DNA from 2 places in the Streptomyces sp. NPDC046931 genome. Region 2 is predicted to be linked to the other one. Evidence: riboswitches for the same ligand, from Rfam matches in the RefSeq annotation. Region 2 holds a riboswitch; the other holds the start of a gene.

Region 1 (7,398 bases), on a different contig from region 2:
CCCGCCCTTCACCGACTGGTGCTTGACCGTGTCGCCGAACAGGCCCAGCAGGCCGCGGTCCTCCTCGACCTGGAAGCCCGCCGCCTCCAGGGTCTTCCTCGCGTCGTCCACGTTGTCGCCGACCACGTCCGGCACCTCGACCTGCTCGCGGCCCTTGGAGATCGTCAGCGTGACCGTGTCGCCCTCGCCGACCTCCTTGCCCGGTTCCGGGGACTGCCGGGCGACCTGTCCGGCGTCGAACTCGGAGGTGACCTGGGTGTCAGCGATCCGCACCTTCAGGCCGGCCTCCTCGAGGTCGTCCGTGGCGTCGCCGACGGAGGAGCCGGTGACCTCGGGCACCTCCACCGGCCTGCCCTGGCTGACGGTGAGCGCGATCGCCGAACCGCCGTGACGCCTGGTGCCCGCCACCGGGTCCGTGCCCATCACCGAGCCCCTGGGCACGTCCTCGCTGAACGCCTGCGTGACCATGCCCGGGACCAGGCCGGCCTTCTTGAGCCGGTCCTGCGCCCTGGCCAGCGGGTCGCCCTTCACATCGGGCACCTGCACCGTCTCGGGGCCGTCCGAGACGGTCAATGTCACCGAGTCGTGGGAGCGGATCCGCGCGCCCGCCGGGGGATCGGTGCCGATCACCGTGCCGCGCTTGACCGTGTCGCTGTAGGAGTGTCTGACCGGCCCGGCCTCGAGCCCGGCCCGCTTCAGCCGGGTCCGCGCCTCGGCCTCGGTCTTCGCCAGCAGCGGCGGGACCTTGGTGAACTGGCCGGAGTTGATGTACCAGACGCCCGCGCCGACGCCGAAAACCAGCAGTGCGGCGAGGACGAGCGCGAGCACCCCGCGGGGACGCCTGGAGCGCCCGGCGGGCTCGGGCGGCGGGGTCTGGAGCAGGCTCGTCCGGTTGAGTACGGCCTCGGAGTCGCCGTGGTCGCCGCGCGCCGGGCGGCCCGGCAGCAGACGCGGGATCACGCTCGTACGGTCCTCGGCGTTGTCGTGCTCGGAGGCGAGGGCCCCCGGCGGTACGGCGTCCAGCTGTTCGGCGGTGAGCGCGCTGCGCGCGTCGAGCACCTGGCCGAGCAGCGCCACCGCGTCGTCCGGACGCAGCTCCGGGTTGCGGGCGGTCGCCGCCGTGACCAGTTCGTCCAGTTCGACCGCCAGCCCCGGCACGGCGGCCGACGGCGGCGGCACGTCCTCGTTCAGATGCCGGTAGAGCACCTGGGCGGGGGAGTCGCCGTGGTGCGGCTTGGCGCCGGTCAGCATCTCGTACAGGACGACCCCGCACGCGTACACGTCGACCCGGGGGTCGGCCGTGCCGTGTTCTATCTGTTCCGGGGCGAGGTAGGAGACGGTGCCGAGGACGGCGCCCGTGGTGTTGGTGACGGTGTCGACGGCCCGGACGAGACCGAAGTCGGCCACCTTGACCCGGCCGTCGTCACCTATCAGTACGTTCTCCGGCTTCATGTCGCGGTGCACGAACCCGGCACGGTGCGCGGCGCCCAGCGCGGCCAGCACCGGCTCCAGGATGTCCAGGGCGGCGCGCGGGCGCAGCGCCCCCCGGTCGCGCAGCACGTCACGCAGGGTGCACCCGGCGACGTACTCCATGGCGAGGTAGACGTACGACCTGTCGGTGCCCTGGTCGAAGACCTGCACCACATTGGGGTGGGCGAGGCGCGCGACCGACTTGGCCTCACGGATGAAGCGCTCGACGAACGACGCGTCCGCGGCCAGTGCCGGGTGCATCACCTTGAGCGCGAGGACGCGGTCCAGGCGGGTGTCCACGGCCCGGTAGACCGCGGCCATCCCGCCGGTCGCGATCCGTGCGTCCACGCGATAGCGGCCGTCGAGCACCTGCCCGACGAGGGGGTCCTGAAGGGTCGTATCCACGCAGGTGAGTCTACGAGGGACCACTGTCGGCCCTCTCCGTCGCCGCCCCACCGGGGCACGACTGCAGCCGAGCTGTGACGCACCCCGCATGTGGGGCCGGCCCGCCTGCGCGCGGCCGCGGTGGCCGGCCCCGGACTCAGAAGGCGGGCCGCTCCGGGTCCAGGCGGGCCATGCCCTCCGTCGGCGACGACGCCTCCGCGAAGTGCCGGCGCGGAATGCGCCCGGCCCGCCGGGCCAGGCGGCCCGCCTCCACCGCGTGCCGCATCGCCTCCGCCATCAGGACCGGTTCCTGCGCCCGGGTGACCGCCGAGGCGAGCATCACCCCCGCGCAGCCCAGCTCCATCGCCAGGGCCACATCCGAGGCCGTGCCCGCGCCCGCGTCCAGGATGACCGGCACACGCGCGTGCTCCACGATCAGCTGGAAGTTGTGCGGGTTGCGGATACCGAGCCCGGAGCCGATCGGCGAGCCCAGCGGCATGATCGCGGCGCAGCCGACGTCCTCCAGCTTCCGGGCGAGGACGGGGTCGTCGTTCGTGTACGGCAGGACGGTGAAACCGTCGTCGACCAGAGTCTCGGCCGCGTCCATCAGCTCGATCGGGTCGGGCAGCAGCGTCCGCTCGTCGGCGATGACCTCCAGCTTCACCAGGTCGGTGCCCAGCGCCTCGCGCGCAAGACGGGCGGTGAGCACCGCCTCGCCCGCGGTGAAGCAGCCCGCCGTGTTGGGCAGCACCCGGATGCCGAGCCGGTCGAGCACGGACAGCACCGAGCCGTGCACCGAGGCGTCGACGCGCCGCATCGCGACCGTCGTCAGCTCCGTACCGGACGCCACCAGCGCCCGCTCCATGACATCGAGGCTCGGCGCACCGCCGGTGCCCATGATCAGCCGGGACGAGAACGTCGTCCCACCGAGGACGAAGGGATCGTCGGCCATCGGATCAGCCTCCTTGAACGGCGGTGAGGACCTCGACACGATCCCCCTCGGAGATGCGGGTCGACGGCCACTGCGCGCGCGGGACGACGGTTTCGTTGAGGGCGGCCGCCACACCGGAGGGAGCCGCGGTGAGTGCTCGTACGACGGCGTCGAGTGCGGTACCGGGAGCGAACTGGCGGGACTCCCCGTTGACCGAGATGTTCATGCGGGCTGCTCCGTGAGCGTGGCGGCGGCGAACCGCCGGGGCGTGAAGGGGCGGGCCTCGTCCGGCAGCTCGCCCGTGGTCAGGACATGGGCCATGACGTCACCGGTCACCGGGGTGAGCAGGACGCCGTTGCGGTGGTGCCCCGTGGCCAGCAGCAGGCCGTCCAGCTCCGTCGGGCCGAGCAGCGGCGCGTTGTCCGGGGAGCCCGGGCGCAGTCCGGCCCGGGTCTCGGTCAGCGGCAGCTCGGTGATTCCGGGGACCAGCTCGTGGGCGTCGCGCAGCAGCTCGTAGACCCCGCCCGCGGTGACCGTCGTGTCCCAGCCCAGTTCCTCGCTGGTCGCGCCGACCACCAGCTCGCCGTTCTCACGCGGCACCAGGTAGAGGTGGCCGCCGCGGACGACGGCGCGCACGGTACGGCTCAGGAACGGTGCGTACCCCTTCGGCACGGTCAGCCGCAGCACCTGCCCCTTCACCGGGCGCACGGGGGGCAGGACCTGCTCGGGAACCCCGGCGAGCCGTCCGCTGAGACTGCCCGCGGCGAGGACGACCTGCCCGGCGGCGAGCTCGGTGCCGCCGGCGGTGCCGACGCCGGCGGCGCGCTCCCGCAGTACCGTCAGCCGCTCGGCCCATCCGCGGTGGAAGACGACGCCGGCCCGTTCACAGGCCGTGAGCAGCGCCGCGACGAGCCGCCGCGGGTCGATCTGGTGATCGCCGTCGACCCTGAGCCCGCCGCGCACACCGGGCGCGAGCATCGGCTCCAGGCGGCGGCACTCGCGGCCGCTCAGCCACTCCGACGCGAGGCCGGACCGCTGCTGGAGGGCATGCAGTTCCCGCAGGTGGGCGCGGTCGTCGGCGTCCAGCGCGACGGCGAGCGTGCCGCACCGGCGGTAGCCGAGGTCCTGGCCGGCGGCCTCGGTCAGCTCGGCGGCGAAGTCCGGGTAGCGGCGCGCGGACTCCAGATTGAGTGCGAGCAGCGTCTGCTCGCCGTAGTGCAGTTCGGTGACGGCGGCGAGCATCCCGGCGGCCACCTGGGCGGCTCCACCACCCGGGGCGGGATCCACCACGGTCGTGGCCAACCCGTGCTGCGCGGCGCGCCAGGCCGTGACGAGTCCGATGATTCCGCCCCCGACCACGAGGACGTCTGAGGTACGTATGGGCGACATGGGCGTCCAGCCCCCTCCCTTCGCCGGCATGATCCGGATCAGGTTCGTACGGTCGGAGGCCGGCCAGCCTCCCTCTCAGCCCGGTGCGTCCGGGCTCCCGCGAGTGCTTGTACGGGGGCCACCCTAGTCCGTGCCCGTCCGCGCCGGTAAGAGAGCCTCACGGGGGTGAGGTTGTACCGCCGTCGGGCGGGTATGCGAAGGGGAGACCGCCCCCGGTTCCCCGGTGCGCGCGGCTCGGACGGGGTGCGGCAGCCAGCGGGACGAGTGCTGTGGAGCAGGTCACTCAGCATGCCCCCTGACTGACGCATTGTCAGTTGACTATGGTGATCAGGTGAGCGAGCAGACGCAGGCACGGGGCGATTCGGCACGGCGCGTCGTCGTCGTGGGCGCGGGCATGGCCGGGGTGCAGACCGCGGTCGCCCTGCGCGAACAGGGCTTCACCGGCAGCGTGACACTGATCGGCGCGGAGCCGCACCAGCCGTACGACAGGCCGCCGCTGTCCAAGGCCGTGCTGCTCGGCAAGGCCGAGGGCTCCGCCTTCGACGTCGACTTCGAGGCCCTGCGCATCGAACTCCGGCTGGGCTGCGAGGTGGTCGGCCTGCGCCCCGGCGACCACGAGCTGGACACCACCGAGGGACCCGTCCCATACGACGTTCTCGTCCTCGCCAGCGGAGCCGAACCCATCCGGCTGCCGGGCGCGCACGGCGTCCCCGGTGTGCATCTGCTGCGCACGCTGGACGACGCCGAGCGGCTGCGGCCGGTCCTCGCCGAGCAGCACGACATCGTGGTCGTGGGCGCGGGCTGGATCGGTGCCGAGTTCGCCACCGCGGCGCGTGAGGCGGGCTGCGCGGTGACCGTGGTGGAGGCCGCGGACCGGCCGCTCGCGGGGGCGCTGCCCGCGGAGGTGGCCGCGCCGATGGCCGCCTGGTACGCGGACAGCGGGGCCGAACTGCGCACCCGCGCGCGCGTGGACCGCGTCGAGCCGGGGGCCGTGGTGCTCGACGACGGGTCCCGGGTGCCGGCGGGCGCGGTGGTCGTGGGCATCGGAGCGCGCCCGGCCACGGCGTGGCTCGCCGGCTCGGGCATCGAGCTGGGCGTGCACGGGGAGGTACTGGCCGACGAGCATCTGCGTACATCGGTGCCGGACGTGTACGCGGTCGGGGACTGCGCGTCCTTCCCGTCGGGGCGGTACGAGCAGCGCCTGCTGGTCCACCACTGGGACAACGCCCTCCAGGGCCCGCGCACGGTGGCCGCGAACATCATCGGGGAGACACCGATGGCGTACGACCCCGTGCCGTACTTCTGGTCGGAGCAGTTCGGCCGCTTCGTCCAGTACGTGGGCCACCATGCGTCCGCCGATCAGACGGTGTGGCGCGGGGACCCGGGGGGAGCCGCCTGGGCGGTGTGCTGGCTGCGCTCCGGCCGGCTGGTGGGCCTGCTGGCGGTGGGCCGCCCCCGGGACCTGGCGCAGGGCCGTCGGCTGATCGAATCGGGTGCCCCGATGGACCCCGGCCTGCTGGCGGATCCCTCGCGCCCGCTGAAGGAGGCGACGGCCTAGCCTCTGCCCTGCGCATCCCCCCGTCAGCGGGACGCGGCGGCCCTCCGTGTCCACCGCCGGAGGCAACCCGCACTCCACCGGAGGCGCCCCGCTTCCGACTGTCAGTCCGGGATGGCACGCTTGATCCCGTGACCGAGATTGACGCAAAGATCGATGCTCTTGTGCCCGCCTGGCTCACCGTCCCCGACATCGCCGAAGCCCTCGGCGTCGAGGTGACCCGCGTGCGACAGCTGGTCAAGGAGGGCCAGCTCATCGCCGTACGCCGCGGCGAGAACCGCGCACTGCACATCCCCGCCGCCTTCATCGACGGGGACAAGGTGGTCAAGGGCCTGTCCGGCACCCTGACCCTGCTGCGGGACGACGGCTTCACGGTCGAAGAGATGATCGAGTGGCTGTTCACGTCCGATCCCACCCTGCCCGGCACCCCCGCGCAGGCCCTCAGGGAGAATCGCGGCACGGAGGTGAAGCGCCGCGCTCAGGCGCTCGCCGTCTGATCCGATCGAGAAAAACCGTCCGGCGTACGGACCGCGGGTCCACGGGCCCCGGCCTCCGGTCGGCCGCGCCCGCCGCGGCCCGTACGCCACCGACCCCGGGGGACCCACCGTGCCCGAAACCGCCCGCACCGCCCGGCTCGCCGACGCCCGTGTCTACCTGTGCACGGATGCCCGCAAGCGCCAGGGCGACCTCGCCGAGTTCCTCGACGCGGTCCTCGCCGGCGGTGTCGACATCGTGCAGCTGCGCGACAAGGGCATGGAGGCGGCCGAGGAACTGGAGCATCTGAAGGTCTTCGCCGACGCCTGCGCTCGCCACGGCAAGCTGCTGGCGGTGAACGACCGTGCGGACGTCGCGCACGCGGCCGCCTCGGACGTCCTGCACCTCGGCCAGGGCGATCTCCCGGTCCCCGCGGCCCGCGCCCTCCTCGGCGACGATGTCCTCATAGGCCGCTCGACGCACTCCGCGGCGGAGGCCGAGGCCGCCGCCGTCCAGGACGGCGTGGACTACTTCTGCACGGGACCCTGCTGGCCCACCCCCACCAAGCCCGGCCGCCCCGCTCCCGGTCTCGGCCTGGTCCGGCACACCGCCGCCCTGGGCACCGACCGCCCCTGGTTCGCCATCGGCGGCATCGACCTCGGCAATCTGGACCAGGCGCTGGAGGCCGGTGCCCGCCGTGTGGTCGTCGTCCGCGCGATCACGGAGGCGGACGACCCGGGCGCGGCGGCGGCGGAGTTCGCGAAGCGGCTGCGGACGGCGTAGCGGCGCCGCCGGCCGGGCGCTCGGCGCCGTGGGGCCACGGGAGGGGCGTCCTCCTGCGCCGATCCTGCCTGGTGTCCGAATGCTGGACAATCGAGGCGACATTTCGGACCCGATCGCGCCGCGGTGTCCGACTGGTGGACAAAAAGTCGACAATTCGGGCAAATTTCATGCGTCCGGTTGGGGGACCGCCTCCCCCTGGCTAACCTGCGACTATGGCCCTCGGAACCGCATCCACGAGGACTGATCGCGCGCGGACCGTGCGCGACATCCTCGCCACCGGCAAGACGACGTACTCGTTCGAGTTCTCGGCGCCGAAGACCCCCAAGGGCGAGCGGAACCTGTGGAGCGCACTGAGGAGGGTCGAGGCGGTCGCCCCGGACTTCGTCTCCGTGACATACGGCGCGGGCGGCTC
Region 2 (7,398 bases):
TGCCTGCTGTCGCAGCTCGACGAAGAGGCCCGGCGCGATCATCTCGACCGCTATCCGGTGCAGCCGCTCACGCCGTACACGGTGCGTGACAACCGCAGCCTGGAGCGCCGTCTGGAGCACGTGGAACCGGGGGAACCGGTCATCGAGCGCCAGGAGTACACGCTCGGTACGGCCTGCGCTGCGATCCCCCTCACCGTGGGCCCGACGGCTGCGGCGGTAGCCATCTCCCTGCCTTCACAGCAAGCCGACCGGCTGCTGCCGGCGGCCCGTCGGTTGCAGGCGGAGAGCGGCAGACTGCTAGGGACACTCACCCTCTCTATCAGTATCTGAAAACTCACTCCTTGTGATCTGCTGTGTACGTTCAGCAAACTTCCAGCAGGTGTCAGGGGGATCATTCCTGGCCAGTCGACGGCTACTGACGGGGTAGGCGATGCGCGAGTCGGTGCAGGCAGAGGTCATGATGAGCTTTCTCGTGTCCGAGGAGCTCTCCTTCCGCATTCCGGTGGAGCTGTGTTACGAGACCTGTGATCCCTATGCGGTACGTCTGACCTTCCATCTGCCCGGCGACGCACCCGTCACCTGGGCGTTCGGTCGTGAGTTGCTGGTGGACGGGGTGGGCCGGCCGTGCGGCGACGGCGATGTCCATATCTCCCCCGCCGAGCCGGACACTTTCGGCGATGTGCTGATCCGGCTCCAGGTGGGCGGCGACCGGGCGGTGTTCCGGTCGGGTGCGGTCCCCCTGGTGGCGTTCCTCGACCGCACCGACAAGCTGGTGCCGCTCGGGCAGGAGGGATCACTCGCCGACTTCGACGCGCATCTGGAGGAGGCGCTGGACCGGATCCTGGCGGAGGAGCAGAGCGCAGGCTGAGGCGGCGCGCGGCGCCGTAACGCTTCTGCTGGGGCGTCCTCCCGGTCCGGGACGTCTCAGCGCTTGCGGCGGCGCCCTCTCCCCCCACGGGCCGGGGCCGCCGCAGCCGGGGCGGCGGCTGTTCCCGGCCGGTCGGTCGAGACGACGACGGCGGCCAGGATCGTCGTCACCGGCACCGAGGCGACCAGCCCGATCGAGCCGACCAGCGTGCGCACGATCTCCTCGGCGACCAGCTCGCTGCCCGCGACCGAGACCACGCTGCTCTGCGCGATCGAGAAGAGCAGCAGCAGGGGCAGGGCCGCGCCCGCGTATGCCAGGACCAGCGTGTTGACGACCGAGGCGATGTGGTCGCGGCCGATACGGATGCCCGCACGGTACAGACCGCGCCAGCCCATCGACGGGTTGGCCTCGTGCAGTTCCCAGACCGCGGATGTCTGCGTGACGGTCACGTCGTCGAGGACGCCGAGCGAACCGATGATGACCCCGGCGAGCAGCAGTCCGCTCATGTCGATATGCGGGTACAACCCGTGGATCAGACCGGTGTTGTCGTCCGTGTTGCCGGTCAGTGCCGCCCAGCCGATGAACTCCGAGCCCAGTACACCGATCAGCGACAGGGAGATGAGCGTGCCGAGTACCGCGACGGAGGTACGGGCCGAGAGACCGTGGCACATGTAGAGGGCGATCAGCATGATGGCGCTCGACCCGACCACGGCCACGAGCAGCGGATTCGCGCCTTGCAGGATCGCGGGCAGGATGAAGAAACCGAGCACCAGGAAGCTGACGGCCAGCGCGACGAGCGCCATGATCCCGCGCATCCGGCCCACGACCACCACCGCCACGGCGAAGATGCCGGCGAGCAGGGCCATGGGGAACTTTCGGTCCACATCGGTCACCGAGTACTGAAGGTCCTTGGGCGCGGAGGGCTCGTACGCGACCACGACCTTCTCGCCCTCGTGCAACTGCCGTGACTGGTCCGGCTGCACGATCTCCGTGAAGGTACGGCCCTCATCCTTGCCGGTGTCGACGCGGACCGTCGCCTTCTTGCATGTGCCGGCCGGCCGCTGGGGGGCCGAGCCGTCGCCGGTGGACGCGTTCCCGGTCGGGGCCCCACCCGGGGCGTTCACGGAGGCACAGTCCACCGCCACGACCCTGGTGACCGTCGCCTGTTGGGTCTGCCGGTCGAACCCGACGCCGGAACGCTTGTGCGGCGGGACGCCACCGGGCCACAGCACCACGAGCCCGACCACGACCGCCGCCGTGAACGGGATGAGAATCGCGGCGATGACCCTGCGCAGATGCCGTGAGACAGGGGCGGCGGGGCCGTGGCTGTGGCTGTGGGAGTGGACGTGTCCCTCGTCCGGGCCATGGTGGTGACGCGGCTCGGACGGTGGGTGCGAGGGGGGATGCGGGGTCGGGGTCACCGCCCGATCATCGCAAGAACCCGTGAGGCCCACTGTTCAGCTTGCCCAATCAGACGCTAGCGTGAAAGGACCTTTGCACACGCGGGAGCTCGGAGCACCGGGCTGAGAGGGCGCTGACCTCCGCAGGCGCGATGTTTCACGTGGAACATCGACGGCGGAAACCGCTGCGTCGACCGCTGAACCTGTTACCGGGTAATGCCGGCGTAGGGAGTAGGTCTCATGACCATCAAGGACGCACGCACGCCTGCCTCCGTCCAGGGCGAAGAGCCCCAGGAGGCCGGGAAGTCCATCGGCTGGCACAAGGCGTACATCGAGGGCTCGCGCCCCGACCTGCGGGTGCCGGTCCGTCAGGTGCATCTCACCAACGGGCGGTCGGTCACCCTGTACGACACCTCCGGCCCGTACACCGATCCGGTCGCCGAGACCGATGTCCGCAGGGGCCTTGTGCCGCTGCGGGAGAACTGGATCGTCGCTCGCGGCGACACCGAGGAGTATGCGGGCCGCCCCGTCCGTCCCGAGGACGACGGGATCAGGCACACCTCGCCGCGTGGCGGCCTGCGGAACCTCGACGCGGTGTTCCCGGGACGCCCGCGCCAGCCGCGTCGCGGTCGCGACGGTGCCGCGGTGACACAGCTCGCGTACGCGCGCCGCGGGGAGATCACACCGGAGATGGAGTTCGTGGCCCTCCGCGAGAACGTCTCCCCCGAGGTCGTCCGCGAGGAGATCGCGGCGGGCCGGGCGGTGCTGCCGGCCAATGTCAACCACCCGGAGATCGAGCCGATGATCATCGGCAAACGGTTCCTGGTGAAGGTCAACGCCAACATCGGCAACTCCGCGGTCACCTCCTCCATCGAGGAGGAGGTCGAGAAGATGACCTGGGCGACCCGCTGGGGCGCCGACACGGTCATGGATCTGTCCACCGGCCGCAACATCCACACCACCCGTGAATGGGTGCTGCGCAACTCCCCCGTGCCCATCGGCACGGTGCCGCTCTACCAGGCGCTCGAGAAGGTCGACGGTAAGGCCGAGGAGCTGACCTGGGATATCTACAAGGACACGGTCATCGAGCAGGCCGAGCAGGGCGTGGACTACATGACGGTCCATGCGGGTGTGCGCCTGGCGTACGTACCGCTGACGGCGAACCGCAAGACCGGCATCGTCTCGCGCGGCGGCTCGATCATGGCGGCGTGGTGCCTCGCGCACCACAAGGAGTCGTTCCTCTACGAGAACTTCGAGGAGCTCTGCGAGATCCTCGCGGCCTACGACGTCACCTACTCGCTGGGCGACGGCCTGCGGCCCGGTTCGATCGCGGACGCCAACGACGCGGCGCAGTTCGCGGAGCTGCGTACCCTCGGGGAACTCGGCCGCATCGCAAGGGATTTCCACGTACAGACCATGATCGAGGGCCCGGGACACGTCCCGATGCACAAGATCAAGGAGAACATCGACCTTCAGCAGGAGATCTGCGATGAAGCTCCGTTCTATACGCTCGGCCCGCTGACCACGGACATCGCGCCGGCGTACGACCACATCACCTCTGGTATCGGTGCCGCGATGATCGCCTGGTGGGGCACGGCCATGCTCTGCTATGTCACCCCCAAGGAGCACCTGGGCCTGCCCAACCGTGACGACGTCAAGACCGGCGTCATCACCTACAAGATCGCTGCCCACGCGGCCGACCTCGCCAAGGGGCATCCGGGTGCACAGGAGTGGGACGACGCGCTGTCCGACGCGCGTTTCGAGTTCCGCTGGGAGGACCAGTTCAACCTGGCCCTCGACCCGGACACGGCCCGTGAATTCCACGACGAGACCCTTCCCGCCGAGCCCGCCAAGACGGCCCACTTCTGCTCGATGTGCGGTCCGAAGTTCTGTTCCATGAAGATCAGCCAGAGCATCACGGAGCGGTTCGGCGGTGAGGTGGCCGCGGGTGCGACGGCGGACGAGATCGCCGAGGGGATGCTCCAGAAGTCGAAGGAGTTCGCGGCGAGCGGGAACCGGGTGTACCTGCCGATCGCGGAGTGATCCCCCGCTGTGCGGTGCCGGGACAGGTCCCTGGCCGAAGTTCCGGCCCGCACCCCCTCAAGAGAACGCGGGCCGGCTTCGGTGCTCGAGGTCCGTCACTCCGGCTGGTGTTCCGGGCCCCCGAAGTCCGGGCTGGTGAAGTCCGGGCTGGTGAAGCTGGGGCGAGGGCCCGCGGCGGGGCCGCTGTCGGGGCTGCTGAAGCCCGGACGGCCGTAGCCGAGGTGCGGCATGCGGCTGGGGGTCGGTTCCGGTGCCGTGCGGCTCATCGCGGCCGCGCCCGGATCGGCGAGGGCGTCGCGGAGGAACGGCAGGATGCCGCGCTCCAGCAGTGCCTCGTGCCAGGCCTCCCGGGCCCGTGCCACCTCCGTGATCAACTCGTTCCGGGCGTCGGCGTCCCGGGCCGATGAGCTGTTGCGCAGGGCGGTGAGCAGCAGGCCGATCGCGGCGACCAGGATCGCCGCCGCGGTCACCGCGCCGAAGACCCACCCGGTGGTCAGGAGGGTCCGGGCGAATGCCTGGTCGGGGTTGACCATCTTGAGGATGTAGCCCACGAGCAGGAAGATCGCCGCGGCGGCACCGGCGAGGAAAGGGGCGAGGACCGCGGCGACGGCACCCGCTCCGGCGCTCGCCGCGGCCTCCGACATGGTGGCGGCGAGCCCCTGGCCGTCCGCGTCCGGCTCCGCGGCGTCGGCTTCCTCGGCGTTCTCCTGGACGGACGGGGCGGAAGGCGCCGGCCGACGCAGTTCCTCGCGGATCTGCACATAGTGCTGGTATTCGGCCGCCGCCGCCTCGGTGATGAGGGTGGTCGCGTTCAGCGCCATGGTGCGCAGCTGTTCGGGGTTGAGCCGCTGTCCCACAGCGGCCAGATCCGGGCGGTGTGGTGCGGAGCGCAGCGCCTCACCGAGGATCCGCTCGTAGTCCTGGCGGTCCTCGCTCAGCAGGTGCTGCGGAACGCTGTTCATGTGCATCCCCCGATGCTCCGTAGGGCTTGTGGCTCGGCATGCTGACGAGCCGTCGGGCAGAAACGGAGGGGAGCCTGCTACGGATAAGCCGATGGTAGAGCGGTGACGGCACACGGTGACAGGGGGTTTCCGGAAATTGCCCCCTCGGTTCGGGTGCTCCCGGGACGGTCCCCGCCGGGCGGCGCCGTCCCGTCGAACCCTCAGTCGTCCAGGGGGAGTTGCTGGACCAGCAGTTTTCCGGCCATGGTCACACCGCCGTCCATCGCGATCGCCAGACCGTCCGCGTAGATGTGGGGGCCTTCGACGACCGGGCCCGTGTCGTCCTCGCCGTCCTCCGAGCCGACCTCGCCGAGCAGGTAGGGGATGGGGCTGTGGCCGTGGACGATCCGCCTGCCGCCGTAGGTCTGGAGCAGGGACCGTACGGCGTCGGCGCCGCCCTCGTCGCGGAAGGAGAAGCGCTTGGTGAACTTCCGGAAGAGATCCCATACCTCGTCCGCGTCATTGCGCGTGAGGGTCTCGCGGATGGTGTCGTTGACCGCTTCGATGGAGTCGCCGTAGTCGAGGTAGGCGGTGGTGTCCGAGTGGACCAGAAGGTGTCCGTCGACCTCCTCCACCGCGTCGAGACGGGCCATCCACTGAAGGTGGTGGTCCTGCAGGCGGTCCATGTCCGTCTTCTGGCCCCCGTTGAGCAGCCAGGCCGCCTGGAAGGTTGCGGTGCCCGCGCCCGAGTTGACGGGCGTGTCGCCGAACCGTTTGGCGCCGAGCAGCAGCAGTTCGTGGTTGCCCATGAGCGCCTTGCAGTAGCCGCCGGCCGCGGCCGCCTCCGCGGACAGCCGCATCACCAGGTCGATCACACCGATGCCGTCGGGTCCGCGATCGGTGAAGTCCCCGAGGAACCACAGCCGCGCCGTGCCCGCGGACCACTGGCCCTGGGCGTCGATGAGGCCCTTTTCCCGGAGCGCCGCGACGAGCTGGTCGAGATAGCCGTGGACGTCTCCGACCACGAACAGCGGTCCGGGCCCTTCGGCGGGGGGCTCGGCGGGGACGGGGACCGGGTCGACGACCACCTGCGTGTCACCGCGGTTGATGACCGGGAGATCCCGCTCGGTGGGTGTGTACGCGTCGGAGTATCCGGGGGGGTACTCCTCCGGCGGTGCGGGGGGTCCGGTGACCTCATCGGGGGGCGTGCTCTGCGCGTACGGACCGGGCTCGTGGACGTACGCGGGCACCCGGAAGTCGCGCAACGTCTCCGTCCGTTCCGCCTCGGGTCCCTGACCGGCCCCCTGAGTCATCGACCCCTCCACCATCGCGCCGCATCTGCACCACATCGGACTGCCTGGTCGCAGCGGTCCGCGGTGTCGTGGGCCCATCATAGGAATGCGGATCGCGCCATGTGATGACCCAGGGGTGGTGAATCGGGGAAGGACCCCCGGTCACCGCGGCTTTCGCCCTAAATGGACGGTGCTTTCCCTGCTGCGACCAGGTGCGTCACCCGCCTGCGGGCAACCTGCGCGTCACCCTTCCGCGGGCGGCCGGTGTGCCACCCGTGGCTCACCGACGGGCTACCCTCGCTCGGGGGACCGGGGCGGGCTGACGGTGGTGCGGGGCTGCCGCCGCTGGGACGATGTGCGCACGATCAGCTCCGTCGGTATGACCTGCTCGACCGGCTGGTCCGAGTCGATTCCCTCGATGGCGTCGATGAGGAGCTGGACCACGGCGGTACCGATCCGGCGCGGTTTGAGGGAGAGCGTCGTGACGGGCGGCTCGGTGTTCGCGTACACGGCGGACTCGCTGCAACAGACGAGCAGCAGGTCGTCGGGGACGCGCAGTCCGTAGCGGCGGGCGGCCGCCAGCAGATCGGTGCCGTTCGGGTCGAAGAGCCCGTAGACCGCGTCGGGGCGGTCGGGGCGGGCCAGCAGCCGGTCGGCGGCGACGGTGCCCGCGCCCGGGTCGTGGGCGGGATAGGCCTCGTAGACGGGCTCTTGTCCGACGCGCTCGCACCAGTTCAGGTAGGCGGTCGTGGACAGATGGGTGTACGTGTCCGTCGTGGTGCCGGTCAGCAGCCCGATACGGCGGGCGCCGGCGGCGGCCAGGTGGTCGAGGATGCCGAGGACCGCGGCCTCGT

Evidence for each region. A riboswitch is a leader RNA that binds a small molecule or an ion and turns the genes downstream of it on or off. The one in region 2 is predicted to bind thiamine pyrophosphate.
Region 1: it holds a riboswitch for thiamine pyrophosphate, as region 2 does, so the genes downstream of both, thiO (glycine oxidase ThiO) here and thiC (phosphomethylpyrimidine synthase ThiC) in region 2, are expected to answer to the same signal.

Annotation. Positions count from the first base shown of each region.
Region 1 is NZ_JBEYWX010000003.1:71,476-78,873, forward strand. It holds gene pknB (Stk1 family PASTA domain-containing Ser/Thr kinase) at 1-1,875, opposite strand, end outside; gene ABZ876_RS07525 (thiazole synthase) at 2,012-2,806, opposite strand; gene thiS (sulfur carrier protein ThiS) at 2,811-3,011, opposite strand; gene thiO (glycine oxidase ThiO) at 3,008-4,174, opposite strand; TPP riboswitch at 4,173-4,285, opposite strand; gene ABZ876_RS07540 (FAD-dependent oxidoreductase) at 4,506-5,732, shown strand; gene ABZ876_RS07545 (Rv2175c family DNA-binding protein) at 5,861-6,226, shown strand; gene thiE (thiamine phosphate synthase) at 6,336-6,986, shown strand; gene metF (methylenetetrahydrofolate reductase [NAD(P)H]) at 7,199-7,398, shown strand, end outside.
Region 2 is NZ_JBEYWX010000002.1:177,218-184,615, reverse strand. It holds gene ABZ876_RS04885 (IclR family transcriptional regulator C-terminal domain-containing protein) at 1-330, shown strand, start outside; gene ABZ876_RS04880 (SsgA family sporulation/cell division regulator) at 431-868, shown strand; gene ABZ876_RS04875 (YibE/F family protein) at 925-2,289, opposite strand; TPP riboswitch at 2,361-2,516, shown strand; gene thiC (phosphomethylpyrimidine synthase ThiC) at 2,509-4,311, shown strand; gene ABZ876_RS04865 (hypothetical protein) at 4,407-5,279, opposite strand; gene ABZ876_RS04860 (metallophosphoesterase) at 5,474-6,580, opposite strand; gene ABZ876_RS04855 (LacI family DNA-binding transcriptional regulator) at 6,836-7,398, opposite strand, start outside.